Regions from separate parts of the Mixta calida genome, predicted to be linked through region 4. Evidence: predicted binding sites of a transcription regulator. Region 4 holds the regulator's gene; each other region holds the start of a gene.
The links. Region 4 encodes CRP, which controls carbon source genes, mostly activating them, when cyclic AMP is high. Its sites were predicted from a motif close to ATGTGANNNNNNTCACAT; they were not measured.
Positions count from the first base shown of each region.

Region 1: mlc (sugar metabolism global transcriptional regulator Mlc) is a predicted target of CRP. The motif match lies at 2,918-2,935, and genes of this name have one in related genera.
Region 2: C2E16_RS04435 (iron-containing alcohol dehydrogenase) is a predicted target of CRP. The motif match lies at 4,582-4,599, and genes of this name have one in related genera.
Region 3: cytR (DNA-binding transcriptional regulator CytR) is a predicted target of CRP. The motif match lies at 4,666-4,683, and genes of this name have one in related genera.

Region 1 covers NZ_CP026378.1:2,151,078-2,158,337, reverse strand. Annotated here, with positions in the region: gene osmV (osmoprotectant ABC transporter ATP-binding protein OsmV) at 1-735, shown strand, start outside; gene bioD (dethiobiotin synthase) at 791-1,474, opposite strand; gene mlc (sugar metabolism global transcriptional regulator Mlc) at 1,607-2,824, opposite strand; gene C2E16_RS10200 (LysR family transcriptional regulator) at 2,958-3,854, opposite strand; gene C2E16_RS10195 (MFS transporter) at 3,977-5,206, shown strand; gene tus (DNA replication terminus site-binding protein) at 5,335-6,273, shown strand; gene fumC (class II fumarate hydratase) at 6,351-7,260, opposite strand, start outside.
Region 2 covers NZ_CP026378.1:950,446-957,705, forward strand. Annotated here, with positions in the region: gene C2E16_RS04420 (sialidase family protein) at 1-928, opposite strand, end outside; gene C2E16_RS04425 (sodium:solute symporter family protein) at 930-2,345, opposite strand; gene C2E16_RS04430 (dihydrodipicolinate synthase family protein) at 2,423-3,307, opposite strand; gene C2E16_RS04435 (iron-containing alcohol dehydrogenase) at 3,310-4,461, opposite strand; gene dtnK (D-threonate kinase) at 4,718-5,983, shown strand; gene C2E16_RS04445 (D-threonate 4-phosphate dehydrogenase) at 6,000-6,956, shown strand; gene C2E16_RS04450 (DeoR/GlpR family DNA-binding transcription regulator) at 6,963-7,260, shown strand, end outside.
Region 3 covers NZ_CP026378.1:4,212,730-4,219,989, forward strand. Annotated here, with positions in the region: gene C2E16_RS20005 (bifunctional aspartate kinase/homoserine dehydrogenase II) at 1-92, opposite strand, end outside; gene metB (cystathionine gamma-synthase) at 96-1,256, opposite strand; gene metJ (met regulon transcriptional regulator MetJ) at 1,532-1,849, shown strand; gene rpmE (50S ribosomal protein L31) at 1,940-2,152, opposite strand; gene priA (primosomal protein N') at 2,369-4,564, shown strand; gene cytR (DNA-binding transcriptional regulator CytR) at 4,759-5,784, shown strand; gene ftsN (cell division protein FtsN) at 5,962-6,918, shown strand; gene hslV (ATP-dependent protease subunit HslV) at 7,009-7,260, shown strand, end outside.
Region 4 covers NZ_CP026378.1:445,747-453,006, forward strand. Annotated here, with positions in the region: gene argD (bifunctional acetylornithine/succinyldiaminopimelate transaminase) at 1-961, shown strand, start outside; gene C2E16_RS01975 (YccS/YhfK family putative transporter) at 1,091-3,166, opposite strand; gene crp (cAMP-activated global transcriptional regulator CRP) at 3,238-3,870, opposite strand; gene C2E16_RS01985 (OsmC family protein) at 4,170-4,577, shown strand; gene C2E16_RS01990 (phosphoribulokinase) at 4,587-5,456, opposite strand; gene C2E16_RS01995 (YheU family protein) at 5,584-5,802, opposite strand; gene C2E16_RS02000 (hydrolase) at 5,806-6,798, opposite strand; gene C2E16_RS02005 (LysE family translocator) at 6,879-7,260, shown strand, end outside.

The DNA.
Region 1 (7,260 bases), 1.7 Mb from region 4:
AACCGCTATCCGAAAGAGATGTCAGGCGGCCAGCAGCAGCGCATCGGCGTTATCCGCGCCCTCGCCGCCGATCCGCCGGTGCTGCTGATGGATGAGCCGTTCGGCGCGGTCGACCCGATCAACCGTGAGGCGATTCAGAACGAGTTTCTTGAGATGCAGCGCCAGCTGAAGAAAACCGTGATGCTGGTCAGCCACGATATCGATGAGGCGTTGAAGCTGGGCGACCGGATCGCCGTCTTCGGACAGGGCAAGATCGTGCAGTGCGCCACCCCGGATGAGCTGCTGGCGAAACCGGCCAATGAGTTCGTCGGCTCTTTTGTTGGTCAGGACCGCACCCTGAAACGGCTGCTGCTGGTGCAGGCTGGCGACGTGACCGATCAGCAGCAGACGCTGACCGTGAAACGCTCTACTCCGCTGGCGGAGGCGTTCGCGCTGATGGACGATAACGATATGCGATCGATCACCGTAGTGGATAACGACGGTCGTCCACTCGGCTTTGTGAAACGCCGCGAGGCGCGCGGCGCCAGCGGCAACTGCGAGGAGCTGTTGCACAGCTTTAAGATCACCGGCAAAGCGGAAGAGAATCTGCGCGTGGTGCTGTCGAAGCTTTATGAACACAACTCGGTCTGGATGCCGATTGTCGATGAGGATGGGCGGTACAGCGGAGAGATTTCGCAGGATTATATCGCCGATTACCTCAGCTCCGGTCGGACGCGCCGCTCGCTGAATCGTTAACCGTTAATCGCGTCAGAAAGCCTTATCAGGCGCGTCTCGGCGCGCCTGTTTACTTTCAGGCCACCGCCTGCGGCTGCGTCAGCGCAGAGAGGTCGATATAGCCCGCCAGGTCACGCTGCTCGGCGCGCGGCAGATAAGGCAGCTCGCCTAGCAGCGGCGCCGGGATCTTCTCCTGTAGCACGTCGATAATGTCTGCGTAATGCGCCAGGCCCGGATTAATGCGGTTCGCCACCCAACCCAGCAGCGGCAGGCCATCATTGATAATCGCCTGCGCCGTCAGCAGCGCATGGCTGATGCAGCCCAGCTTGATGCCGACCACCAGGACGACCGGCAGCTGCTCCTGAATCACCCAGTCCGATAAAGGACGCAGATCGTTCATCAGACTGCGCCAGCCGCCAGTGCCTTCAACCACGACCACGTCCGCCTGTGCTTGTAACGCCTGTAGCCCACTGCTCAGGCGCGCGTAGTTAATCGGCTCGCCGCGGTGGGTACTGATCTCATCTTCCAGCAGCGTAATCGGGTTAACCGCTTCATACGGCATCTCCAGCGTGGAGGCCTGTTGCAGCACCAGCGCATCTTTATTGCGCGGCCCTTCCGGCGTCATCTGGCTGCTTTTGGCGACCGGTTTATAGCCTGCGACAGCGACATGACTTTCCGCCAGCTTTTGCATCAGGGCGCGGGTAATGACAGTTTTACCGACGGCGGTATCCGTACCGGTAATGAAAAGACGACTCAGCATAGCAACACTCCGGCAGGCTGACGGCCTGAAATAGTTAAACTTTAATCATCGGTTTACGCCGGACAGTGTAGGAAATCACGCGTGATAACAGCTTGCGTTAGCGCAATTTTTTGCAGGATAGCGGAGGTTTGATTAGCCCTGTAACAGTTTGACCAGCAGTTCGCCGTTGTACATCGCGTTTTTAACCAGCGCGGCGCCCGGCATGGTACCCAGATTGGGGAATTCGGTCGGTTCGACCTGGATGTCGGCGCTGTAGGCGGGCAGCGCCTGCTGACGAATCGAGGCGCCGATAGCGGGATACAGCACCGCGGCGGCGCGGTTGAGCGGCGAACCGATAAGAATTTTTTCTGGGTTAAACAGGTTGACCATGATCGCCAGAATGCGGCCGACGCTGTTGCCGATACCGGTGATGATATCGCGCGCCAGCGGATCGCCGTTCAGCGCCGCGTCACACAGCGAGTCCACGCTCAGCGGCTGATAGTGCAGGCTGGAGCTGGGCACCGACGGCATACGCTGCGCGGCCAGTTCCAGAATGCTGCCGATGCTGGCGACCGTTTCCAGACAGCCATGATTCCCGCAGTAACACTGTTTACCCCAGGCGTCGACCTGAGTATGGCCGATTTCAACCAGCGAACTGCGGCTGTTGTGCAGCAGGCGTCCGCCGGTGATCACGCCCGCGCCGACGTTATCGTCAATCACAATCTGGATAACGTCGCTGGCGCCGCGCGAGGCGCCGAATAGCGATTCGGCGATGGTCCAGGCGCAGACGTCGTGCTGAATATAGACCGGCAGGCCAGTATGCGCCGCCAGTTCCGGCCCCAACGGCATATCCGCCACGTCGTAAAACGGCATGCGATGCACAATGCCGCTACCGGTGTGAATAATACCGGGTAAGGTGATGGCGATAGCGGTCAGACGCTCAAGCTGGCGCTGATGACGAATAAAAAACTGATCGACTTCGACGGTGACGCGGGCCAGCAACGGCGTTTCGCTCTTAACCGGCAGCGGTCGCGTCTCTTCTGTTACCAGCTTGCTGCTGAGATCGCGCAGCGCCAGGGTGATTTCTCCCCGGCTGATGCGAATGGAAAGATAGTGCCAGGCGACGGTGTCCAGAATCAAACCGACCGCAGGCCGACCGCGACTGCCCGGTTCCTGATATTCGGTTTCCTGCACCAGATGCGCTTCCAGCATTTCACGCACGATTTTGGTGATGCTGGCCGGCGCCAGCTGCGCCCGCCGGGAAAGCTCAATACGCGATATTGGGCCAAACTGGTCGATCAGGCGATACACAGCCCCAGCGTTTGTCTGCTTGATCTGGTCGATGTGACCAGGTTGACTGTCCGCTATCACTCCCCCTGCTCCCACTTATTTTCGCGCTTCAAAATAAACCTTCTCAGGCTATGGTGGAGCAGTTATCGAAGGTCGTCAACTATTTGATTCGATATGTGATTTACCGCACAAAAACCGTCCTGCTCAGGAAAAATTACGCCTGATTTTTACCCAACAGCAGCGCTTTCATATGGGCCATCACCGCGCTGGTTTCCCGCTGGCGCGACCAGACCAGCCACATTTCAGACCAGGCGTCCGGCTCGGCCAGCGGCAGCCAGACTACATGCGCCAGCTGCGCCCGGCGAAACGAAGCGGGCAGAATGGAAATGCCGAGCCCGGTCGCCACCAGGCCGAGGATAGTCATCGCCTCGCCTACTTCCTGAGTGATATACGGCTGGATATGATAGCGATGCAGCAGCGTCATAATTTCGCCATACAGCGCAGTGCCGCTTTGTGCATCGAAGAAGACAAACGGCTCCTGTGCCAGATCGCGCACTGAAACAAGCGGTCGACGCGCCAGCGGATGCGCATGATGCAATACGCAACAGAGCGGCTCGCGCAGCAACAGCTGCCAGGCGAGCGTATCCGGCAGCGGCGTATTGCGCATCACGCCGAGGTCCAGCCTGCCGTCGCTGAGCGGCGTCAGCTGCTGGCGAGTATTCATCTCCTGCATCTGAATATGTACCTGCGGATAGCGCTGACGAAAATTGAACAGCGCGTCGGAAACGGCGGCGATAAAGGGCGCGGACGAGGTAAAACCGATGCGGATTTCGCCTTCTTCTCCCTGATGCAGACGCGCGGCGCGGCTGGCGGCCTGTTCGACATCCAGCAGAATGGCGCGCGCGTCCTGCAGAAACTGACGCCCGGCGGCGGTCAGCTGCACGCTGCGGTTAGTGCGCGCCAGCAAGCGCGCGCCGATCTGCTGTTCGAGTAGCTGTATTTGCTGGCTTAAAGGCGGCTGCGAGATATTCAGACGCAGCGCGGCGCGACCGAAATGCAGCTCCTCGGCGACGGCAATAAAGTAGCGCAGATGACGCAGCTCAATATTCATATTTTATAAGTATCATTTCAGATAATTAATATATTAGACAGTATATTACCTTGCACCCACAATTAAGCGATGGATGTTTAACTCAGGAAACCGTTGTGGATCGCTCATCTCATACTGCGTCTCTGCCCGCTGACGACGTACAGCCTGCTTCTTCTCTCCCCGTTCACAAGCATCGCTATATTAAACGCGGCACGCCGCAGTTTATGCGCGTGACGCTGGCGCTGTTTTCGGCAGGCCTGGCGACTTTCGCCCTGCTTTACTGCGTACAGCCGATTTTGCCGGTGCTGTCGCAGGAGTTCGGCGTCTCGCCTGCGGCAAGCAGTATTTCTTTATCCATCTCCACCGCCCTGATGGCGCTGGGGCTGCTGGTGACCGGCCCGCTCTCTGACGCCATTGGCCGCAAGCCGGTGATGGTGGTCGCGCTGCTGCTGGCCGCGATTTTTACCCTGCTTTCCGCCACGATGAGCAGCTGGCACGGTATTTTGATTATGCGTGGACTGACCGGGCTGGCGTTGAGCGGCGTAGCGGCCGTGGGCATGACCTACCTGAGCGAAGAGATTCACCCCAGCGTTATCGCGTTTTCGATGGGACTGTATATCAGCGGCAACTCAATCGGCGGCATGAGCGGGCGCCTGCTCAGCGGCGTTATTACTGATTTCAGTTCCTGGCGTGTGGCGATCGCCTTTATTGGCTGCTTTGCGCTGGCTTCGGCCTTGATGTTCTGGAAAATTCTGCCGGCGTCGCGTCATTTTCGCCCCGCCTCGCTGAACCCGCGCAGCCTGATGATTAATTTCCGTCTGCACTGGCGCGATCGCGGCCTGCCGCTGCTGTTTGCTGAAGGTTTTCTATTGATGGGCGCCTTTGTGACGCTGTTTAACTATATCGGCTACCGCTTATTGAGCGCGCCCTGGTCGCTAAGCCAGGCGGTGGTCGGCCTGCTGTCGGTGGTTTACCTCACCGGCTCCTGGAGTTCGCCGAAGGCAGGCGCGATGACCGCCCGCTGCGGTCGCGGCCCGGTGCTGCTGTTCTCGACCGCGGTTATGCTGATCGGCCTGCTGATTACGCTGTTTCAGTCGCTCTGGCTGATTTTCCCCGGCATGATGCTGTTCACCGCCGGTTTTTTCGCCGCGCACTCGGTGGCCAGCGGCTGGATCGGCCCGCGCGCGCGTCGCGCCAAAGGTCAGGCCTCATCGCTTTATCTGTTCAGCTATTACGTCGGTTCCAGCGTCGCGGGCACCCTGGGCGGCCTGTTCTGGCACCGTTACGGCTGGCCGGGTATTACGGCTTTTATTGCCCTGCTGCTGCTGATCGCGCTGTTTGTGGCCACCCGGCTGCATACTCGTAAGCTGTGATTCCTGAGGCCGCCTGCGGGCGGCGTTTTTCTTTTTGCCTGACTGGTTTTTTCTCTGTTGCTGAGGTATCATTAATTGTGTTTAAAATTGTATGTTGTAACTAATTGACGTTCTTTAAAGGAGTCGCCATGAGCCGCTACGATTTAGTGGAAGATCTGCGCCGGTGCGCCAGCCAGCTGGAAGAAGAACTCGCCGCGTTGCAGCAGCAGTTAACGGCGCTGCCTCTGCTGATCGGCCGCGTCTTCTCCCTGCCGCCGGTGGCAAAAGGCGCCGAACACGACCCGGTGACGCAAATCAATGTGACGCAGCATCTTGGCGACGATGCGCGACAGCGGGCTCTACAGCACTACTGCCGGCTGTTTATTCAGCATCAGTCGGAGAATATCAGCACCAAAGCAGCGGTGCGTCTGCCCGGCGCGCTCTGCTTCGAGGCGGACAACCACCAGCACGCCCTTCTCCACCAGCAGGTTGAGAAGGTCAATCAGCTGAAGGCGGCGCTGGAGCGCATTATTACCGTTGAATCGGGGCTGCCGAGCGAGGCGCGCTTCGATTTTGTGCATACTCACCTGCGCGGCCTGCTGACCCTGAACGCCTATCGCGCCATTACCCTGCTGGATGCGCCTGACAGCGTGCGCTTCGGCTGGGCCAATAAGCATATTATTAAAAACGTTACGCCGCAGGAGATAGCCGAGAAGCTGGAAAAAAGCCTGAAGGCGGGACGCGCGCAGGCGCCCTGGACGCGCGAGCAGTGGGCGGAAAAAGTACAGCAGGAGCTGGAGGCGGTGCGTTCGCTGCCGAAAGGCGCGCGGCTGAAAATCAAACGTCCCGTGAAGGTACAGCCTATCGCGCGCATCTGGGACAAAGAGCAGCAAAAACAGACGCAGCTGGCCTGTCCCTCCCCGCTGCTGGTGCTCTGCCCGGATCGACAGCAGGTGCCGGTGCTGGGCGAACTGCTGAATTACGATGCGGAGAATATTACCCATCGCTATAAGCCGCAGGCGGAACAGCTGTGGCTGCTGATCCCGCGTCTGCATCTGTATTGCGACCGACCGGTGAGCGAGGTGTAACGGGTTAAGGCAGAAGGAATGCTTTACAGCATGGCGGAAAAAAAGAAACGGGGCCGTTGCGGCCCCGTAAATAACCTTTACTGCTTCATGCTGCCGACCATATCTTCCGGACGCACCCAGGCGTCAAACTCATCTTCAGTGAGATAGCCCAGCTTCAGCGCCGAGGCCTTCAACGTCAGCCCCTCTTTATGCGCTTTCTTGGCGATTTCCGCCGCCTTGTCGTAGCCGATATGGGTATTGAGCGCAGTCACCAGCATCAGCGATTCGTTCAGCAGCTGGGTAATGCGATCGCGGTTCGGCTCGATGCCGACGGCGCAATGGTTATTAAAGCTGTCCATGCCGTCTGCCAGCAGGCGAACAGATTGCAGGAAGTTATGAATCACCATCGGACGGAAGACGTTCAGCTCGAAGTTGCCGGACGCGCCGCCGATATTGATCGCCACATCGTTGCCCATCACCTGACAGCAGAGCATGGTCATCGCTTCGCACTGTGTCGGGTTAACCTTGCCTGGCATGATGGAACTGCCCGGCTCATTTTCCGGGATAGCGATTTCGCCAATGCCGCAGCGTGGACCGGACGAGAGCCAGCGCACGTCGTTGGCGATCTTCATCAGCGAGGCCGCCAGGCCTTTCAGCGCGCCGTGCGCATGTACCAGCGCGTCGCAGGTGGCCAGCGCTTCAAACTTATTCGGCGCGGTCACAAACGGCTGGCTGGTCAACGAGGCGAGTTCTTCCGCCACGCGCACCGCATATTCCGGGTGGGTATTCAGGCCGGTGCCGACCGCAGTGCCGCCCAGCGCCAGTTCCGCCACGTGCGGAATGCTCTGTTCGATATGCTTCAGGTTATGTTCCAGCATCGCCACCCAGCCGGAAATCTCCTGGCCCAGCGTCAGCGGCGTAGCGTCCTGCAGGTGGGTACGGCCGATTTTGACGATATCTTTAAACGCGTCCGCTTTAGACTGTAGCGTCTGCTTCAGCGTATTCAGC
Region 2 (7,260 bases), 500 kb from region 4:
CGCTGCGTCCGCCGTGCGGCTGCGCCGCGACCGATAGCGCATCGCTACCTTCTTCATCTTCAATTTCGTCATACAGCGAGGTGCGGCGTTCGCTGGCGCCTTCCGCGCTCATATTGTTAAACACCAGCGCCAGATCGCCGTTGGCGAGCGTCGTCACCTGAATGGACGAATTGTTGTTCGGCAGCTCGGTGGGCTGCGGCGCGCTCCAGCTTTCGCCGCCGTCGACGGAGCGGCTCTGCCAGATATAGTCGGCCCAGCGGCTGCGGAACAGCGCCAGCAGCGAACCATCCTGCAACACTACGATATTCATATGCACGCAGCCGGTGCTTTCCGGCACCGCCACATCGCGCCAGCTGCGCCCGTTATCGCGCGAAATCTTCACCGCGCTAACGTCATGGTCGCCTACCCATTTTTCGCCTGGTCGCGTGCGGCAATAGAACACCGGCAGCAGCCACGCGCCGTCCGGCAGCACGACGATCGGCTGGCGGATAAAGGTGCCTGGCTCCTCCAGCAGCGTCTGGATTTCGCCCCAGCTGTAGCCCATATCCTGCGACTGGCGACAGCGCACGATCGCCGTATCCTGATTGCCGGATTTCTGCGCGGTCCAGAGCAGCCACAGCACATTATCGGGTGCGAGAAACAGCACCGGGTTCTGCTCGGAGCGGCCCGGATCGTCTGAAAGCTTCTGCGGCGCGCTCCAACGGTCGCTGCCGCTGTTCAGACGCGAGCAGTAAACAGAGATATCGGCGATCCCCTCCTGAGTGCCGCCGAACCAGACGCACATCAGGTCGCCGTTCGGCAGCGGCAGCAGGTTCGCCGCATGGTTTTGCGGGCAGGGTGAAGGCAGCATCGCCGTCAGCCGCTGCGGATCGTCCGCCGCTTCGTTAAGCTGGCCGTCAAAGGGAAGGGTTGGGGTTGCTTGCGTCATATCAGGCTCCACTCTTTTGCATATTTTGTTTGGTTTTCGCCACCGGCTGCTTCTGCGGGATCAGGTGATCCAGCGCCATAATCACCGCCGGGGTAATCAGGGCGATATACATATTGTTGATGCCAAACGGATCGCCCAGCAGATACCAGACCGAGGTAACCACGCAGGCGCCGATCAGACCGGCGTTGGCGCCGCGCGCGCTTTTGAAAAAAGGCAGGTAAAAGGCCATCATCGCCACTACCGAGATCGACAGGCGTATGGCGCGAGTAAAGAAAGAGAGCTTGAGCACTTCCGGCACGAACAGGACGAACAGCAGCGGCAGGAAGCCGATCGCCAGCGACAGCCAGCGCGTCATTTTGAATTCGCGCTCCGGCGTCGGGTTGCGCATCGGCACATAGAAGTCTTTGACGATCAGGGAAGCGATCGCCAGCGCCACGGTGCTGACGCTGACGAAAATCGACGCCACCAGCGAGGTGGTGACCAGGCCCGCCAGCCACGGACTCATATCCTGCAAAAACACTGGCAGCGCGTAGAGGCTGTTGATATCGGGATGCAGATATTTCGCTGCGACGCCGATAATGGCGATAGCGATGGCGATAGGCAGACAGAAAAAGAAAGCCACCCAGGTGGCGCGCTTCGCTGAGGCGGCATTTTTTGTCGAGGAGATCGCCTGGATCACAAACTGAGTGCAGAAAATGGAGCCGATAGTGCCGATCAGCCAGGCGAAAATAGTGCTGGCGCCGACGTGGCCGTCCCAGGTCCAGTAGAAATCGGGCATCTTCTCTACCATCGGTGAAATGCCGCCGGTCATATGCAGCGCTACGCCGAGGATCACCAGTATGCCGAAGTATTTTATCGCGCTGTGCAGCAGCGTCACCCAGACCATCCCTTTCATACCGCCGAAGGCAAAGTAGAAGGTGCTGACGATGGCGGTAATAAAGGCGGCCACCGGCAGATTCACCTTCAGCACCGTAGAGATCGCCGCCGCGCCGCTGACGTAGTTGCCGACGTTCACCAGCAGCAGGGCGTAGATCATGATCAACGAGATAATGTTCTTCGTCGAGGTGCCGTACTTTTCGGCGATCGCCCCGGAGATGGTGATTTTGCCGGTATTATAGATGCGCTTCACCAGCAGCAGGCCGAACAGCGGAAAGCCGATCGCCGCGCCAATCACTGACCAGGAGGCGGCGAAGCCATCTTCAAAGGCGGCCTGCGCGGTGCCGATAGTCGACTTCGCGCCGATATATTCCGACATTAGCATCACGCCGACAATAAACGCCGGCATGGCGCGCGAGCCTTCCATAAAATCGCCGGCGCTTTTACTGCGCAGCCGCCAGGTGAGCCAGGTGGTAAATAAGATATACGCAATCACGATACCGATAATGATCAGCGTATCGACAGCAGCAAATTCTTTCATTATGGCCTCTCTCAGACGTAATGAACCCTGGGGCCGGGCAGCCCCTTCACGTAATCATGTGGACGTTATGTTTTTTGTTATTGCAGATACTGATTCACAATCTGGCGGATGCGCTGTTCCTCGTCGGCGCTGAATCGCACCGCGTAGCGGCTCTCGCCAACGTCTTGTCCCATTAGCGCCAGCGCTTTTTTCACCGCGGCCGGGGAAAAGGCGACGTTGTAAAGATCGGTACGCAGGCCGGTCACGTTCTCCTGCGCCTGTCGGGACGTCTCCAAATCACCCGCCTGGAAATGACGCCAGATGTCATTGATCGCCTGCGGCGCGACGTTCGCCAGGCCGGAGATGCAGGCGGAGCAGCCGTCGACAAAGCCCTGATGAATCAACGAATCGGGGCCGTTCAGCACGTTGAAATTTTCCACACCCTGCGTGGCCTGAAGAAATCCGCTCAGGCTGTCGTAACTGCCGGCGCTGTCTTTGATGCCGATGATGTTCGGATGCGCCGCCAGCGCGCGCACCGTCTCCGGTTGCAACGTATTGCCGGTGCGCGCCGGAATGTTATAGAGAAACAGCGGCGTCTCCAGCGCGTCCGCTACCTGACGATAATGGGTGATCAGCTCTTCCTGCTTCAGCGGCACAAACCAGGGCGTAATCGCCGAGACCGCATCCACACCGAGCCGCGCCACCTGTCTGCCGAGGCGAATAGTCTCACGCGTCGAGATTTCGCCAATGTGCGCCACCACCGGCGCACGGCCGGCCACCTCATCAACGCAGGTTTCCGTTACCGCCAGCTTCTCCCGCTCGTTCAGCACGAAAAATTCGCCGTTGGTGCCGCCGCAAAAAATGCCGTTGCCCGCCGACAGCTGACGGCGCACCTGCTGACGCTGGGCGGCAGGGTGAAACGCGCCCTGCGCGTCAAAAGTGGTGACGACGGCGGTCAGGACGCCCGTAATGTTCTGTTTCATGGTTACCTCTGCGTGGATGACGGAAACAGGGTCAGGTAGACACCCCGCACCAGATCGGTGTTAACCGCGGTCGGAACGTTCTTGATCAGGCGCTGCACCTCCAGCGCCGAGTTGACCAACGCTGGCAACAGATCGGCGCCAATGCCCAGTGCTTCCAGGCTGGCGGGCAGTTTCAGGCGCTGTACCAGCGCCGCGAAATAGTCCACCAGCGCGTGGGATTTCTCTTCATCGCTCAGCGTGGCGTCTGCGCCGGGCACCAGATCCCATACTTGCGCGAACTTCGTGACCGCAGCGGGGCGGATTACGCGCATGCAGGGCGCCAGCAGGATGGCGTTCGCCACACCGTGCGGCAGGTGATATTTGCCGCCTAATGGATAGGAAAGGGCATGCACCAGATGCGTGCCGGCGTGGGCGATGGCGGCGCCGCCGTACCAGGAGGCCCAAAGCATATCGAGGCGCGCCTGCAGGTTGTGCGGCTCGGCGACGCTGGTTTCCAGGCTGGCGAACAGCTTTTTCATGCCGATGAGCGCATAGTTGTCGCTGACCGGATTGGCGACCGTGGCGGTAAAGCATTCAATCAGGTGACACAGCGTATCGATGCCGGTAGAGGAGGCAATGTGCGGCGGCATGCTGGTGGTCAGTTCCGGCGCCAGCGCCACGTAATCGGGCAACATCACTGGCGAAATAATGCCGACCTTGGTCTCCTGTTCCGGGATCGCCAGAATCGCGTTGGGCGTCGCCTCGGAACCAGTGCCGGCGGTGGTGGGGATCAGCAGCGATGTCAGGCGCGCTTCAGGCTTCACGCCCGCCAGCAGCGCTTCCAGCGTCGGCGCGTCAGGACAGCAAAGCACTGACAGCAGCTTTGCCACATCCAATACGCTGCCGCCGCCGACGCCGATCACCATATCAATCCGCCTGTCTTCAATACCGCTCAGCAGGGCGCTGACGTCGTGCTGACTCGGCTCAGGCGGCACGCCGTCCAGAATCGTCAGCCGCTCCGTCTGGCGGCGTAACCTTTCGATCAGCGCCGCGACCGCAGGAATGGCGATGATGTTTTTATCGGTCACCAGCAGCAGGTTACGCCGGTTCTGGATCAGATAGCCGATATCGTTAAGCGCCTGAAAGCCGCTGATAAGGGTGCTGTTGATGTTCATGAGGTCTGCCTTTTCTCCTTGTCACGCCGGAATCGCTGAAGCAGTTGATTGTATTTCGTCATCTTTAAATACAAGCATTGCATGGCTGCCCAATTTTATAGGGTATATCGCTTTCGATTAATTTGAGGTTGCTCACATTTAATCAATCGTGATTGAATATAATCATGTTACGGTTTTGGTTAATCATGGCCTCTTGATAAGAAAGCAGGCCTGGCGGGCGCAGAGGCGAAAGCCAATGCAGTAGAAAGGAGTGGCTATGAAAATGGTCGTCATTGCTGATGACTTTACCGGCGCCAACGACACCGGCGTTCAGCTGGCGAAGAAGGGGGCGCACACCGAAGTGATGCTCTCTGCGCGACAGAAACCGTCGCGCCATGCTGACGTACTGGTGATCAATACCGAAAGCCGCGCCTTTGATGCGGCCACGGCGGCGCAGGCGGTCACGGAAGCGCTGACGCCGTGGCGTCAGGCGGATCTGCTGATCTACAAGAAAATCGACTCCACCTTTCGCGGCAATATCGGCGCAGAGATTGAGGCGGCGCTGCGGGCCAGCGGAAAACGGCTGGCGCTGGTCGCCGCCGCGATCCCTGGCGCAGGGCGCACCACCCTGAACGGCGAGTGTCTGGTGCATCAGACGCCGCTGGCGCAAACCGAATTTGCCAGCGATCCGCGCACGCCGATTGTCGCCTCGCGTATTAAAGAAATCCTGGCACAGCAGAGCCGCCTGCCGGTAACAGAGGTGACGCTCTCAACGGTGCGCAGCGGCGAGCTGTCGGCACTGTTGCGTCATTGCCAGCGGCAGGCGCCCGCCGCCGTGGTGGTGGCCGACGCGATTACCGAACGGGATCTGGCGCTGATCACGGACGCGGCGTTGGCGCTGGAGGAACCGCCGCTACTGGTGGGCGCCGCCGGGCTGGCCGCCGCGCTGCCCGCCAGCGCCTGCGTTGCTGCGCGGCAGAGCCTGCCCGTGCTGGCAATCGCCGGTTCGATGAGCGAGGCGACGAGGCGTCAGGTTGAGCTGGCGATCCGCAACCGGCGCGCGCAGGCGGTGGAGGTGGATGCGGCGTTGCTGCTGAACCATGACCGGCGCGATATCGACCGGCTGGCGCAACAGGCGAGCGCGCTGATCGCTGCCGGACAACACTGCATTTTACGTACCAGCCGCAGCATGAACGATCGTCATCAGATCGATGCGCTGTGCCAGCAGTTTCACTGCGGTCGCGCGGAGCTGGGCGAGCGGCTGAGCCAACTGCTCGGCGAGCTGACGCTGGCGATTATGGAACGCGCGCGCATTGGCGGCCTGTTTCTTACCGGCGGCGATATCGCCATTGCGGTGGCGCAGGCGCTGAATGCGCAGGGCTACCGTATTCAGCAGGAGGTGGCGCCCTGTATTCCATGCGGCCGTTTTATCAACAGCGAGCTTGATGATTTGCCGGTGATTACCAAAGCCGGCGGTTTTGGTTCTGAGAGTGCGCTCTGTGACGCGCTTTCGTTTATTGAGGAGATGTACCGTGACCACTAAGACCATTGCCGTAACCATGGGTGATCCCGCCGGTATCGGCCCGGAAATCATTATTAAAGCGCTTTCTGAAGGAGAGCTAAACGGCGCGCCAGCGGTTGTGGTGGGGTGCCTGGAAACATTCAGGCGCATCATGGCGCAGGGTAACCTTCCTCAGGTTGAGTTGCGCGAGATTGGCGCCGTTTCCCATGCGCGCTTTGCGCCGGGCACGATCAACGTGTTGGACGAACCGCTGGCGGATCCGGCGACGCTGACGCCGGGCAATGTCCAGGCGCAGGCGGGCGACCTGGCCTACCGTTGCGTACGGCGCGCGGCCGGTCTGGCGATGGCGGGCGAGGTGCAGGCGATTGCCACCGCGCCGCTGAATAAAGAGGCGCTCCACGCCGCCGGGCATCTCTATCCTGGTCATACCGAACTGCTGGCTAAACTGACCGACAGTAAAGATTACGCCATGGTGCTCTATACGGAGCGGCTAAAGGTCATTCACGTCACCACGCATATCGCGCTGCGCAAGTTTCTCGATACGCTGAACCAGCCGCGCGTTGAAACGGTGATCGGTATGGCGGACACTTTTTTACGCCGCGTCGGCTACAGCCATCCGCGCATCGCCGTTGCCGGCGTGAATCCGCACGCGGGTGAAAACGGGCTATTCGGCGACGAGGAGATCCGTATCGTCGGCCCGGCTATTGAGGCGATGAAGGCGCGCGGCGTTGACGCTTACGGCCCCTGTCCGCCAGATACGGTTTACCTGCAATGTTATGAAGGCCAGTACGATATGGTGGTGGCGATGTACCACGATCAGGGGCACATTCCGCTTAAGCTGTTGGGCTTTTACGACGGGGTCAATATCACCGCCGGACTACCGTTTATCCGTACCTCGGCGGACCACGGCACCGCATTTGATATTGCCTGGACAGGTAAAGCGAAGTCTGAGAGCATGGCGATCTCGATTCAACTTGCGATGCAACTTGCATAGGGAAAGATGAAAGGACAAAGTCGCCTCGACCAGATTATGGATTATTTGAAAGGCCATAATCTGGTTACTGTTGATCAACTGGTGACGGCCATTTCCGCCTCGCCCGCCACTATTCGCCGCGATCTGATCAAGCTGGATAAGGAAGGCGTTATCAGCCGGACGCATGGCGGCGTGACGCTGAACCGTTTTATTCCTGAACAGCCTACCACCTCAGAAAAGATCCAACGCAATCTGGCGGAGAAGCAGGCGATCGCCCACGAAGCCGCGAAGCTGGTAAAGGCCGGAGACGCGGTAGTGTTGGACG
Region 3 (7,260 bases), 540 kb from region 4:
CGCTGATAACAACTGACATCGGCAAGGCTGCTGCCGCCAAATTTATGCAGCTGTCTGCTGGTTTGCGCGCCCGCTGCGGCTGAAATACTCATCTCTTAACCCTCGGCTGCCACCCGGAATGCATTATCCAGATCGGCGATTAAATCTTCATGATCCTCGATCCCTACCGACACGCGCAGCAATGTATCGGAGATGCCCGCTTCTGCGCGCGCTTCCGCCGACATCCCGGCATGAGTCATGGTGGCGGTATGGGAAATCAGGCTTTCTACTCCACCCAGCGATTCCGCCAGGGTAAACAGCTCCAGCGCCTTCAGAAAACGACGCAGGCACGCCTCGTCGCCATCAATTTCAAAACTTAACATGGCGCCGAAGCCGCGCTGTTGACGCACAGCATACTGGTGTCCGGCGTTTTCCGGCAAAGAAGGATGATACAGCTTTTTTACCAGCGGCTGTTGCTTCAGATACTCGACAAGCGCCAGCGCGTTACGCTGCGCCGCCGCCATACGCGGACCAAGCGTGCGCATGCCGCGCAGCAGCAGATAGCTGTCGAACGCCGAGCCGGTTACGCCGATATTGTTGGCCCACCAGGCCAGCTCGGTCGCCGTCGCCGCTTCTTTAGCGATAACCGCGCCGGCCACTACGTCGGAATGGCCGTTCAGGTATTTAGTGCAGGAGTGCACGACCAGATCGGCGCCCAGTGCCAGTGGATTTTGCAGCGCTGGACTCAGGAAAGTATTGTCCACCACGCTGACTGCGCCGACGGCGCGCGCCGCTTCACAGATGGCGGCGATGTCTACCACACGCAGCAGCGGATTGCTGGGGCTTTCCACCAGCACCAGCTTCGGCTTTTCCGCCAGCGCCGCTTGCAACGCCTGGGCGTCGCCCTGATCGACGAATTTCACACGGTAGATGCCGCGTTTGCTCTGGCTGTCAAACAGACGATAGCTGCCGCCATAGCAGTCGTGCGGCGCCACCAGCAGATCGCCAGGCTTCAGGAACAGTGTACAAACCAGATGGATTGCGGACATGCCGGTATTGGTCATCACCGCCCCAGCGCCGCCTTCCAGTTCCGCCAGCGCCCGCTGTACGACATCGCGCGTCGGATTACCGCGACGTGAGTAGTCATGGGCGCGCGGCTGGTTAAAGTCGGTGAAGTTATAGGTGCTGGAGAGGTGGATCGGCGGGACAACGCAGCCATATTGCTCGTCATCATTCAAACCGCTGCGTACTGCGATGGTTGCCTGTTTACGCGTCATGGTGCTTACTGTTCCTGAAAGGCTTGAAAGAAGGCTAACAGGATAGCATTACGTATCTGGACGTCAATACATCTGGACATCTAAATGTCTTTGCGTATAGATTGAGCAAAAGCGCAATAACCGCTAAAATTGCAGGCGATTGCTCCCGCAGTCAGGCGTCTGACCTAAACGGCAAAGTTACGTAGTAAATGCTGACTTTGATTAGTGAGACGCGGAAAGATCGGGCATAATTGGCTGATTTCCGGCACTTTCACTTTTATTAATTAAGGTAACTCATGGCTGAATGGAATGGCGAATATATCAGCCCTTATGCTGAGCATGGTAAGAAGAGCGAGCAGGTCAAAAAAATTACCGTGTCTATTCCGCTGAAAGTATTAAAAATTCTGACAGATGAGCGTACGCGTCGTCAGGTAAATAACTTGCGTCACGCCACCAACAGCGAACTGCTGTGCGAAGCGTTTCTGCACGCCTTTACCGGCCAGCCGCTGCCGGACGATGTTGATCTGCGTAAAGAGCGCAGCGATGAGATCCCGGAAGAGGCGAAGAAGATTATGCGTGAGCTGGGTAAAGACCCGGATACATGGGAATATTAATCCGTCTGTTTTGCCCATAAAAAAACCCAGCCGAAGCTGGGTTTTTCTTGCATCCGCTCCGTCGAAAAACGGTCGCGTCTGCCGGGAAACTTATTTGCTGCCCGGGATGCTGAAGCGTTTGTTGAAGCGCTCAACACGACCACCGGTATCAACAACACGCTGTTTGCCGGTGTAGAACGGGTGGCATTTACCGCACACGTCCAGGTTCAGATCGTGACCCACGGTAGAGCGGGTTTTGATCACATTACCGCAAGAACAAGTTGCAGTAATTTCAACATATTTAGGATGAATACCTTGTTTCATGGGATAACCTCAGTAAAGGCCGTGTCGCTCTCCCGCGCCAGGTAAAACCTGCGCCGGCACCACACGCGGATTAAAAATTCTGGTGATTTTTGATGCGCTGTTTTGCACCAAAGGCGGCGAACTATACAGAAAATAACCGGCTGATGCAATCGAATCCGCACAATGATGGCGACACAGTGTACACTACGCCGTCCAACTCTTTTTACGGATAACGTCATGCCCGTTGCTCAGGTCGCGCTGCCCGTTCCGCTCGCACGCCGGTTCGATTATCTGCTCCCCGCCCATTTGCGCCCCGTTGTCGGCGGGCGCGTGCGCGTGCCTTTCGGCAACCGCAAGGCGATCGGCGTCGTTGTGGGATTCAGCGAGCAAAGCGATCTGCCGGAAGCCCAGCTGAAAAACGTGCTGGAAGTCATCGACGACGAATCCCTGTTTCCCCCGTCTCTCTGGCGCATCCTGCACTGGGCCGCTGATTACTATCACTATCCGCTGGGCGAAGTGCTTTTTCACGCCCTGCCGGTGCTGCTGCGTCAGGGAAAGCCGGCGCAGGAAGCGCCGCTCTGGCAATGGTTTATTACCGAACTGGGGCGCGAAACCGCGCCGGAAAGCCTGAAGCGCGCGCCGAAACAGCAGCAGGCGCTGGCGATTCTGCGCCAGCAGCCGCTTTATCGACACGAGATCGCGCAGCATGATCTGGCCGATCAGGCGCTGCAGGCATTACGGGCGAAAGGGCTTTGCGATCTGCGCGAGCATCTGCCCGCACGTGAAGACTGGCGCGCCAGCTTTAGCATCAACGGCGAGCGGCTGCGGCTGAATACCGAACAGGCGATGGCGGTCGGCGCTATCCGCAGCGAGGATGAGGAGTTCGCGCCCTGGCTGCTGGCGGGCATTACCGGTTCCGGCAAAACGGAAGTTTATCTCAGCGTACTGGAAAATGTGCTGAGCCGCGGCCGACAGGCGCTGGTGCTGGTGCCGGAAATCGGGCTGACGCCGCAAACTATCGCGCGTTTCCGCGCGCGCTTCAATGCGCCCATCGACGTGCTGCATTCCGGCCTCAACGACAGCGAACGCATGGCCGTCTGGCTGCGCGCGCGTCAGGGAGAAAACGCCATCGTCATCGGCACCCGATCCGCGCTGTTTACGCCCTTTGCCCGTCCAGGCGTCATTATTATCGATGAAGAACACGACAGCTCTTATAAACAGCAGGAAGGCTGGCGCTACCATGCGCGCGATCTCGCCGTATTCCGCGCGCGCGAAGAAAATATTCCCATCGTGATGGGTTCAGCCACGCCTGCGCTGGAAACGCTGCATAACGTACAGAGCGGCAAGTATCGTCAGCTCAACCTGAGCAAACGCGCCGGCAACGCTCGCCAGGCGACGCAGCAGCTGATCGATCTCAAAGGCGTTCAGCTGCAGGGCGGTCTTTCTCCGGCGCTGATCCAGCGCATGCGTCAGCATCTGCAGGCGGATAACCAGGTGCTGCTGTTTCTTAACCGCCGCGGCTTTTCGCCCGCGCTGCTGTGCCACGACTGTGGCTGGATAGCCGAATGCCAGCGCTGCGATCACTACTACACGCTGCATCAGCAACAGCGCCAGCTACGCTGCCACCACTGCGACAGCCAGCGGCCGGTGCCGCGCCAGTGCCCGCAGTGCGGCTCCACGCATCTGGTGCCGGTGGGATTAGGCACCGAGCAGCTGGAGCATAATCTGCAAACGCTGTTTCCCGGCGTGCCGCTGTCGCGCATCGACCGCGACACCACCAGCCGCAAAGGCGCGCTGGAGCAGCATCTGGCCGACGTGTTTCGCGGCGGCGCGCGTATTCTGATCGGCACGCAAATGCTGGCGAAGGGCCATCATTTTCCTGATGTGACGCTGGTGTCGCTGCTGGATGTGGACGGCGCGCTGTTCTCCGCTGACTTTCGCGCCGCCGAACGTTTTGCCCAGCTCTATATTCAGGTGGCTGGCCGCGCCGGCCGCGCCGGTAAGCAAGGCGAAGTGCTGTTGCAAACTCATCACCCGGAACACCCGCTGTTGCAAATATTGCTGCATCAGGGGTATGACGCCTTCGCTGCTCAGACGCTAAGTGAACGCAGAAGCGTTCAGCTGCCGCCTTTTACTAGTCACGCCCTGTTTCGCGCGGAAGATCATGATAACCAGCAGGCCGCCGCGTTCCTGCATCAGCTGCGCAATTTGCTGGAGGCGAGCCCGCTGCGCGACGAGGCGCTGTGGATCATGGGCCCGGTGCCGGCGTTGCAGGCAAAACGCGGCGGGCGCTATCGCTGGCAATTGCTGCTTCAGCACCCTGCCCGTCTGCGGCTGCAACAGCTGCTGAAAACGACGATGCCGTTGATCTCTACGCTGCCGCTATCGCGGAAGGTGAAATGGACGCTCGACGTCGATCCGACGGAAAGCTAAAGACGGCTAACGCAAAGGTTTGCGAGCTGGATCTAAAAACGTCGAATAAGTCACACTTTTCATGCAAATTGAGTAACGGCGCCTTCTGCAATCTGATAAAAATGTGATGAACGTCAGCTTTGACCGCAACAGGCGCAGCATGACGAAACATGGCAAATAGTCGGGCCGGTACAACCCGTGCGAGGAGGAAAGCGTTGGAGCAGAACCAGGAGTCGACGGCAGCTACGATGAAACATGTGGCTGAACGTGCGGGAGTCTCAACCGCCACCGTATCCCGCGCGCTGATGAATCCAGAAAAGGTCTCAGCGGCGACCCGCCAGAAAGTAGAACAGGCGGTTATTGACGTCGGCTACTCTCCGCATGCCCTGGCGCGCAATGCTAAGCGCAGCGAATCACGCACCATTCTGGTAATTGTCCCCGATATCTGCGATCCCTTTTTCAGTGAAATTATCCGCGGCGTGGAAGTGACCGCGGCGGCGGAAGGCTATCTGGTACTGATTGGCGACTGCGCTCATCAGAATCAGCAGGAAAAAACCTTTCTCAGTCTGATGCTGACGCGCCAGATCGACGGCATGGTGCTGCTTGGTTCGCAGGTGCCCTTCGATACTGGCGTTGAAGAACAACGCAACCTGCCGCCGATGGTGATGGCGAACGAATTTGCGCCGGATTTGGAACTGCCGACGGTCCATATCGATAACCTGACGGCGGCTTTCGAAGCGGTGAATCACCTCTGGCAACTTGGGCATCGCCGCATCGCCTGCATTGCCGGGCCAGAAGAGATGCCGCTCAGTCACTACCGTTTGCAGGGCTACATTCAGGCGCTGCGTCGCCACGGACAAGAAGTAGAGCCGCGCTATATCGTCCGCGGCGATTTTACCTTTGAAGCGGGCGCCGCGGCCTTCAAGCGTCTGATGGCATTGCCGAAGCCGCCTGAGGCGCTGTTTTGCCATAACGACATTATGGCGCTGGGCGCGATGTCGCAGGCGAAAAGCATGGGGCTGCGTATTCCTCAGGATCTCTCGCTGGTGGGTTTTGATGATATTGAACTCGCCCGCTACAGCGATCCGCCGCTGACTACGGTGGCGCAGCCACGCTTTGCGCTGGGGCGGGAAGCGATGCTGCTGCTGCTGGAGCAGCTGCAGGGGAAAATCGTCCGCAACGGCTCGCGTCTGCTGGAGTTTGAATTAAAACTGCGCGGAAGCACAATACACGCCAGCTAAGCCGGAAAATGCCGTGTATCAGGCAATTTCAGCAGATTCTTAAACGACTCCCTGCTGGTCAAACTTCCAGCCCTTGAGTAACATGGCGGGCTGACAGCCGGATAGCTGCGCCGCCGCCCTCACTCAGCGCCCTCTTATCCGGCAGGCATTTTCTTCTTTGAATTAGCGGAACGATTAGTGGCACAAAAAGATTATGTAGGCCGCGGGCGTTCGACAGGGACGCGTCGCAAGAAAAGCAATAGCCGCAGCAAAAAGCGCAATGGCAGCTCCGGTGTTTCTAAAATTATGATAGGGCTGGCGGTTGCGGTGCTGGTGACTTTTGTTGGCGGGCTGTGGTTTATCGCTCACCATAAAAAAGAAGAAACGCCTGTTATCCCCGATCATAAAGTCAGCGGCAACGGTTTGCCGCCTAAACCGGAAGAGCGCTGGAAATATATCAAAGAGCTGGAAAACCGGCAGATCGGCGTACCGGTGCCGAAAGAACCGTCCGCCGGCGGGGAAGTCCATTCTCAGACGCAGCTTACCGATGAACAGCGCCAGCTGCTTGAGCAGATGCAGGCCGATATGCGTCAGGCGCCAACGCAGCTGAACGAAGTGCCGTGGAACGAACAGACGCCGGTGCAGCGTCAGCAGACGCTACAGCGTCAACAGCAGCAACAGATGCAACAACAGCGCGCCCAGCAACAGCTGGAGTTGCAGCAGCAACAGCAAATGCAGCAGCAGCGCGTCCTACAGCAACAACAGCGCGCACAACAGCAGCAGTTACAACAGCAGCGTGCTCAGCAGCAATATAATCCGCCTGCGCAAACGCAGCATATGCTGCCGCAAAACGCGCCGAAAACGCAGGATAACAACCGGGTTAAACAGCAGGAGACGGCGAAAGCCAAAGCGGTGGAAAAAGAGAAGTCTCAGCGCTGGATGGTGCAATGCGGCTCCTTTAAAGGCAGCGATCAGGCGGAATCGGTGCGCGCGCAGCTGGCGTTTGAAGGCTTTGAAAGCCGCATCACCAGCGGTGGCGGCTGGAACCGCGTGGTTATCGGTCCGTACAACAGCCGCGCCAGCGCCGACAGCACATTAAAACGCCTGCGCAGCGCCGGTCACTCCAGCTGCATTCCTCTCGCTCTTGGGGGTTGAAACCCTCTAAACCTGCCCCATATCTTGTTGCATTAGGCTCCGCGTCACGCTGCGCGGAGCTCTTTTTCCACTGTAACAAGGGGTCTGCCCGTGACAACGATAGTAAGTGTACGACGCAACGGCCAGGTAGTAATTGGCGGTGATGGCCAGGCTACGCTCGGTAATACCGTAATGAAAGGCAACGTCAAAAAAGTGCGTCGTCTCTACCATGACAAAGTGATTGCAGGTTTTGCCGGCGGCACCGCAGATGCTTTTACCCTGTTCGAACTGTTTGAACGTAAGCTGGAAATGCATCAGGGCCACCTGGTCAAAGCCGCGGTGGAACTGGCTAAAGACTGGCGC
Region 4 (7,260 bases):
ACTTGCCAGCAAGCTGATCGCCGCTACCTTCGCCGAACGTGTATTCTTTGCTAACTCCGGCGCCGAAGCGAACGAGGCCGCCTTCAAGCTGGCGCGCTACTATGCGGCGACGCGCCACAGCCCCTACAAAAGTAAGATTATCGCTTTCCATAATGCCTTCCATGGCCGCACGCTGTTTACCGTTTCCGTCGGCGGCCAGCCTAAATATTCCGACGGCTTTGGTCCAAAACCCGCCGATATCGTTCACGTTCCCTTTAACGATCTTGAGGCGGTGAAGGCGGTGATTGACGATCATACCTGCGCCATCGTAGTGGAGCCGATTCAGGGCGAAGGCGGCGTAACGCCCGCGACCGCAGCCTTTATGCAGGGGCTGCGTCAGCTGTGCGACGAGCATCAGGCGCTGCTGGTGTTGGATGAGGTACAGAGCGGCATGGGACGCAGCGGCAAGCTGTTCGCCTATCAGCACTACGGCATACAGCCCGACATCCTCACTACAGCGAAGGCGCTGGGCGGCGGCTTCCCGGTCAGCGCCATGCTGACCACCGATAAAATCGCCTCGGCGATGGCGCCGGGCGTTCATGGCACCACCTACGGCGGCAACCCGCTTGCCTGCGCAGTGGCGGAAGCGGCGCTGGATATTATTAACACGCCACAGGTGCTGGAGGGCGTAACCGCACGTCGTCAGCGCTTTATCGAGGCGCTGGAAGCGATCAACGCGAAGCTGGATCTGTTTAGCGAGATTCGCGGCAAAGGGCTGCTGATCGGCGCGCAGCTGAAGCCGCAGCATAAAGGCAAGGCGCGCGATATTCTGCATGCGGCGGCGGAAGAAGGCGTAATGGTGTTGACCGCAGGCACCGAGGTTATTCGCTTCGCCCCGTCGCTGGTGATCCCGCTGGCGGATATCGGCGATGGCATGGCGCGCTTCGCCCGTGCGGCGGAAAAGGCGCTGAATGCCGCTTGAATGGCCTTGTTAAGGAAGCGCCCGGCGTAAAGCCTGCGTCCCGGCAGAACGCCTTGTCTGCGCATGTCGATTAAAGGTCGCGCCCTGAAGCTTATACGTTAGGTAAGCGCCTCTGCGGAGGCGCTTTTTTTACCCTTTACGCAGGCGACGCGCCAGCCATTTGCCGTGGCGCGGCCGCTGGCTCCAGGCGAGAGAGGAGATGGTGTGCATCACTGAAAGGTGTTCAAGGATGCGTTTCACGTGACGTTCCATAATCGTCACCGCGCCTTCCGGCTCGCCGCCCTGACTTTCCAGAATATTGCTCTCCTGGCCCGGTCCGTCATACTCCAGCCGTTGCTGGCAGCGCTGGAGCGCAATCTCACAGGATTGCAGATAGCGCTGCGCCAGATCCGGCGGCAGCATGGTGTGTTCCCGCGCCAGAATGGTCATGGCGTTGATATGCTCGACGATAAACTGACTGTGGGTCACCCAAAGTTTCATATCGTTCAGGTAGCGGGTATTAAACGCCGGTTCCTGCATAGCCTGATTCAACGAGTTGAACAGCGCATTGTGCGCCTGATTGACGGCGACCCGTTGCCAGGCGAGCTTCTGCGGTGACGGCTCGTTGCCTAACAGCATACGCAGCGCCTCTTGATCGGCCTCCAGCGCATCGTGAGCATTCTGGCGCAGCAGGCCGCTTTGCCACTGCGGCCACAGCCAGATCATGCCGCCGAAGGCGATGCAGCAGCCCATCAGCGTATCCATCAGGCGCGGCAGCAGGAACTGCGCGCCGTTTAACGCCAGCAGCTGCAACGAGTAAACGGCGGTGACGGTAAAGCCGATGGTCGCCCAGCCGTAATATTTGCGAATAAACAGGTAGCTGATTAGGGTAATCGCCAACATCACCAGCAGTACGACCGATTCCGGCACCGAAAAGCGCAGGGTGGCGGCGGCGATGGCCAGCCCGGCCAGCGTACCGGCGGCGCGGTGCTGGATGCGCACGCGCGTGGCGCTGTAGCCGTTCTGACTGACGAACATGATAGTCATTAAAATCCACCACGGTTTCGGCACGTTAAAGGCGAGCGCTAAGGCGCTGCCGAACACCAGCATCACCGCAAAGCGCGCCGCGGTGCGCAGCGCGGCTGATTTTAGCGACAGATAGCTGCGCAGCGCCGCCAGCAGCGGCAGTCGACGTTGGCGATCCGCCATTAAATCGCGACGATAAAGCGGGCGCTGCGTGCGCAACACGCGCGCAATACGGCTGAAGTGGTAGTAGCAGAAATGGCCGACCGGATTTTCTGGATGTTGCCGGGCGATTTTTTCCAGCCCCAGCAGCGGCTTTTCCATGCTGAAACGTGACGGCAGGCGATGATAGAGCATGTCGTCCCCCAGCTCGCGCAGGCGCGCGGCGATGGTCTGCGCATTCCAGCGGATTACCGCTTCCGCATGGCTTCGCTCCACCAGCTTCTGCACCTCTTCCGGCTGATGCAGGCTGACGGCGATATGCTCCTGCAAATCGAGCGCTACCTGAAAGGCGCGCGTCAGGCGCTGGTGGCTATGGTCGCGGTTGGCCGCCAGCATATGCATCTGCTGATAACAGGTATTGATCAGATCGACCGCTTTTTGCTGGCGCGCCAGCAGCGGCGGCAGCGCCTTTTCAGGGTCGGAAAGCTGGGTCAGCAGGGTATATTTCGCTTCGCAGTAGTCGGCCAGCTCGCGATAAAGGAGGCTGAGGCTTTCACGCAGCGGCTGTTCTTTCCACAGGCGGAACCAGAACCAGTTGAACAGGCCGTACCAGAAGGTGCCGCCGATATAGAGCAGCGGCGGCGCCCAAAGGGGCATACGTCCTACCAGTCCGAGGGTAAAAATCGCGGCGATCAGCGAGGCGGGCAAAAGACGCGCGTGCAGCGGGCCGATTTCACCGGTGACTCCCAGCAGCAGCGCCATGACGAACAGCGTGGCGGGCAGCGGCACCTGTTGCAGCGAGAGCCACTGAACGAGAAGGCTGCTGAGCGCGAACAGCGAACCGCCGACGATCAGCCGCTTAAAGAAGCGTTTATGCGGCGTATCCAGACCGGCGATGTTGCAGCAGGCGGGCACCAGCGAAAACAGCAATCCTTTTTGCAAATCCCCCAGCAGCCAGCCGACGGCCACCGGTAAACAGAGCACCAGCGTCTGACGCAGTGCGTAGTTCACTTCAGGATGGTAGATAATTCTCCGCCACATCGCCACATCGCCACATCACAAAAATAAACACGGCGTGATGCGGGGGCATCACGCCGTGCGTTTAAATAAGCTTAACGTGTGCCGTAGACGACAATCGTTTTACCGTGAGCGGAGATCAGGTTTTGATCTTCCAGCATTTTCAAAATACGACCGACCGTTTCACGCGAACAGCCAACGATCTGGCCGATTTCCTGACGGGTGATTTTGATCTGCATCCCGTCGGGGTGGGTCATGGCGTCAGGCTGTTTTGCCAGGTTGAGCAGCGTCTGCGCGATGCGGCCCGTAACGTCCAGGAAAGCTAAATTGCCCACTTTCTCTGACGTAACCTGCAGGCGACGTGCCATCTGAGCGGAGAGACGCATCAGAATATCAGGGTTCACCTGAATCAACTGACGGAACTTCTTATAAGAAATTTCAGCCACTTCACAGGCGGTTTTCGCCCGCACCCATGCGCTGCGCTCCTGGCCTTCTTCGAACAGGCCAAGCTCGCCAATGAAATCACCCTGGTTGAGGTAGGAGAGGATCATCTCTTTGCCTTCTTCATCCTTAATCAGCACCGCGACCGCACCTTTTACGATGTAATAGAGCGTTTCGGCCTTTTCACCCTGGTGAATCAATGTGCTTTTCGATGGATACTTATGAATATGGCAATGTGACAGGAACCATTCGAGAGTAGGGTCTGTTTGCGGTTTGCCGAGAACCATTCGCTGTTATCCTCTGTTGTAATCGTGCCCTAAATACAGGGGGCAGTTTTCCCTGTCAGGCGTTAAAATCTTCTGGCGTTTCCTGCTGGAAATTTATTCGGGAAAATTTGGCGCGCCCAGGCGTGAAAGAGTCCCGTATTCGTTTCTTAGAACGAAAATATTACAGCTTTGTTTGTAGCACAGCTTTATCTTACTGTCTCCTGTTGTCTCGCTTCAGCTTGAGGTGAATCGGACAATTGCCGTTTAGTCATTGAAAGCGTAGGCTGGCAATGAGCTGAATTATCCGGAGAACGGTGAATATGCAGGCACGCGTAAAATGGGTAGAAGGGCTGACCTTTATGGGCGAGTCCGCCTCTGGCCATCAGATTCTGATGGATGGCAATTCCGGCGATAAATCGCCAAGTCCAATGGAGATGATTTTGCTGGCGGCCGGCGGTTGCAGCGCCGTCGATGTTGTCTCTATTTTGCAAAAGGGGCGTCACGCGGTAAGCGACTGCGAGGTCAGATTGACTTCGGAGCGCGCCGAGGAGGAGCCGCGCGTTTTTACCCATATCAACCTGCATTTTATCGTCAGCGGCAGCGGCCTGAGCGATAAGGCGGTAGCGCGCGCTGTCACACTCTCCGCCGAAAAGTATTGCACCGTAGCGATGATGCTGGGCAAAAGCGTCGCCATTACCCACAGCTATGAGCGAATCGAAACGCCCTGACAGGGTCAGTTAAACGATCTCTTTCCCTTCGATCAGCCGTTTCACCAGCGGCAGCATAATCAGCTCCATCGCCAGCCCCATTTTGCCGCCCGGCACCACCAGCGTATTGATGTGCGAAATAAACGAGCCTTGCAACATCGCCAGCAGATAGGGGAAGTCGATATCCTCCAGCCCGCGGAAATGAATCACGACAAAACTTTCATCCAGCGAAGGAATGGCGCGCGCGGCAAACGGATTAGAGGTGTCCACCGTCGGTACGCGCTGGAAGTTGATATGGGTGCGCGAGAACTGCGGTGTGATGTAGTTGATGTAATCCTCCATCGAACGCACCACCGAATCCATCACCGCCTCGCGCGAATGGCCACGCTCGCTGGTGTCGCGCACCAGTTTCTGAATCCATTCGAGGTTGACGATCGGCACGACGCCGACCAGCAGATCGACCTTTTCCGCCACGTTGTGCTGCTGGGTCACGACGCCGCCGTGCAGCCCCTCATAAAACAGAATGTCCGTCGGCTCCGGCAGCGGCTGCCAGGGGGTAAAGGTACCGGGCACCTGGTTCCACGGCACCGCTTCATCGTAGGTATGCAGATATTTACGCGACTGGCCGCGGCCGCTTTCGCCATATTCGACGAAGGTCTGCTCCAGCAGGCCGAAATCGTTCGCTTCCGGGCCGAAGTAGCTGATATGACGTCCTGAGTCGCGCGCTTTACGGATCGCCATATCCATTTCCGGCCGCGTATAGCGGTGAAAGCTGTCGCCTTCCAGCTCCGCGGCGTGCAGGTTCAGCTGCTGAAAAATTTTGCGAAAGGCAAGGCTGGTAGTGGTGGTTCCCGCTCCGCTGGAGCCGGTCACCGCAATAATCGGATGTCTGGCTGACATAGACACTCTCTGGGTTAAATCGGGCAATGAGCATTGTTATCACGTTTAGCCCGGAAGTGTCATCACCGCACGCGCGGCGCAGAAAGCGAATAGTGTGATGCGGCGCACAGCGCTGAGATGCCGATGCTTAGCCGCGGAACTGTCCGCGCGGCATAATGTTCACCGTTTCATGCAGTTCCGACCAGACCAGCACCGCTTCGCCGCTTTTTATCTGGCGACGAACATCTTCTACCTTCTCCGCCAGCGAACGCTCCTGCTCGCCATAGTCGGTGCCTTCGCGCAGCACGAAGGCTTCAATCAGATTATCCAGCGTTTCCGGCGCCAGATCTTGCCAGGGAATCATCACAGCTTAGTTATCCAGATAAGGTGAAAGCCATTGGGGAATGCGCTGTTCCAGCCACATTTGCGGATGGCGCAGCGTACCGGCGACAAAACCAACGTGGCCGCCATGTTCTGTCAGTTGATATTCAATGTTAGCAGGTAACTGCGTCAGATCGGGGATCACCTCGTCAGTCATAAAGGGATCGTCTTTCGCATGAATAATGAGCAGCGGTTTACGCACGTTGGGCAACAGCGGCATAGCGCTGGCGCGGCGGTAGTAATCAACGGCGTCGATAAACCCGTGGGCGCGCGCGGTGATGGCGTCATCAAAATCGCGCAGCCGTTTTAGCGCGTTCAGCTGCGGCAGGTCTATCGGCAGCGTGCCGGGCCAGGCCTGCAGTTTGCGACGCGCGTTAAGCTTGAGCTGGCCCAGCAGGTAGCGCTGGTAGACGCGGGAGAAACCCTGCTCCAGCCTGGCGCTGCATGGCTCCAGCATCAGCGGCGCGGAGACCACCACGCCCGCATCCAGCAGGCAGACGTCGCCCTGTTCGCCCATCAGACAGGCGAGCATATTGCCGCCCAGCGAGACGCCGACCGCCGCCGTCGGCGCGTCGCCGAACGTGTCGCGCAGCCACTGTAAAAAGTAGCTGGCGTCGCCGGTTTCGCCGGAGTGGTAGATGCGGCCCATGCGGTTCGGCACGCCGCTACAGCCGCGAAAATGCATCACTACCCCCAGCCAGCCGCGCTGACGCCACGCCTGCAGCAGACCGTGCGCATAAGGGCTGTTGAAGTTGCCTTCCAGACCGTGAAACAGCACCACGCGCGGCTTATGGCGCGCCTGCGATGGATCTTCGCTCCAGGCGAGATCGAGGAAATCCCCGTCCGGCAGATCGAGACGCTGCCAGTGCGGCTTGAGGTGAATGCGACGGCGAAACAAGCGTGGCAACACCGTCTGCAAATGGGGATTATGCAGCCCTTTCATTGGGATAAAGGAATACTCACGTACGTGATTTAATTTCATCATCTAAGGCTTGTAGGATACCGGGCTCGCTGATAGCTTCGACAGGTTAGCAATTTTACAGGATGAGGGATATCCGCTACATGGAACTGAGTCTGTTTTTATCGATGTTGGGCTTTCTTTGGGTCGCCGCGATTACACCAGGCCCGAATAATATGTTACTGACCACCGCTGGCGCCAATTTTGGTTTTTTACGTTCCATGCCGCTAATGATCGGCATTATGCTCGGCATGCAGCTGATGCTGCTGCTGGTCGCCTTCGGCGTCGGCAGTCTGATCCTGCTGTATCCTTCTCTGCACCTGTTTCTGAAAATCGCCGGCAGCCTCTATCTGCTGTGGCTGGCGTGGAAAATCGCCACCGCCGCTTATGAAAAGTTGGAGATGGGCGACGCGCCCTCGCGCCCGATGCCGTTCTGGCAGGGCGGCATTTTGCAGCTGGTGAATCCGAAAGCCTGGCTGATGGCGT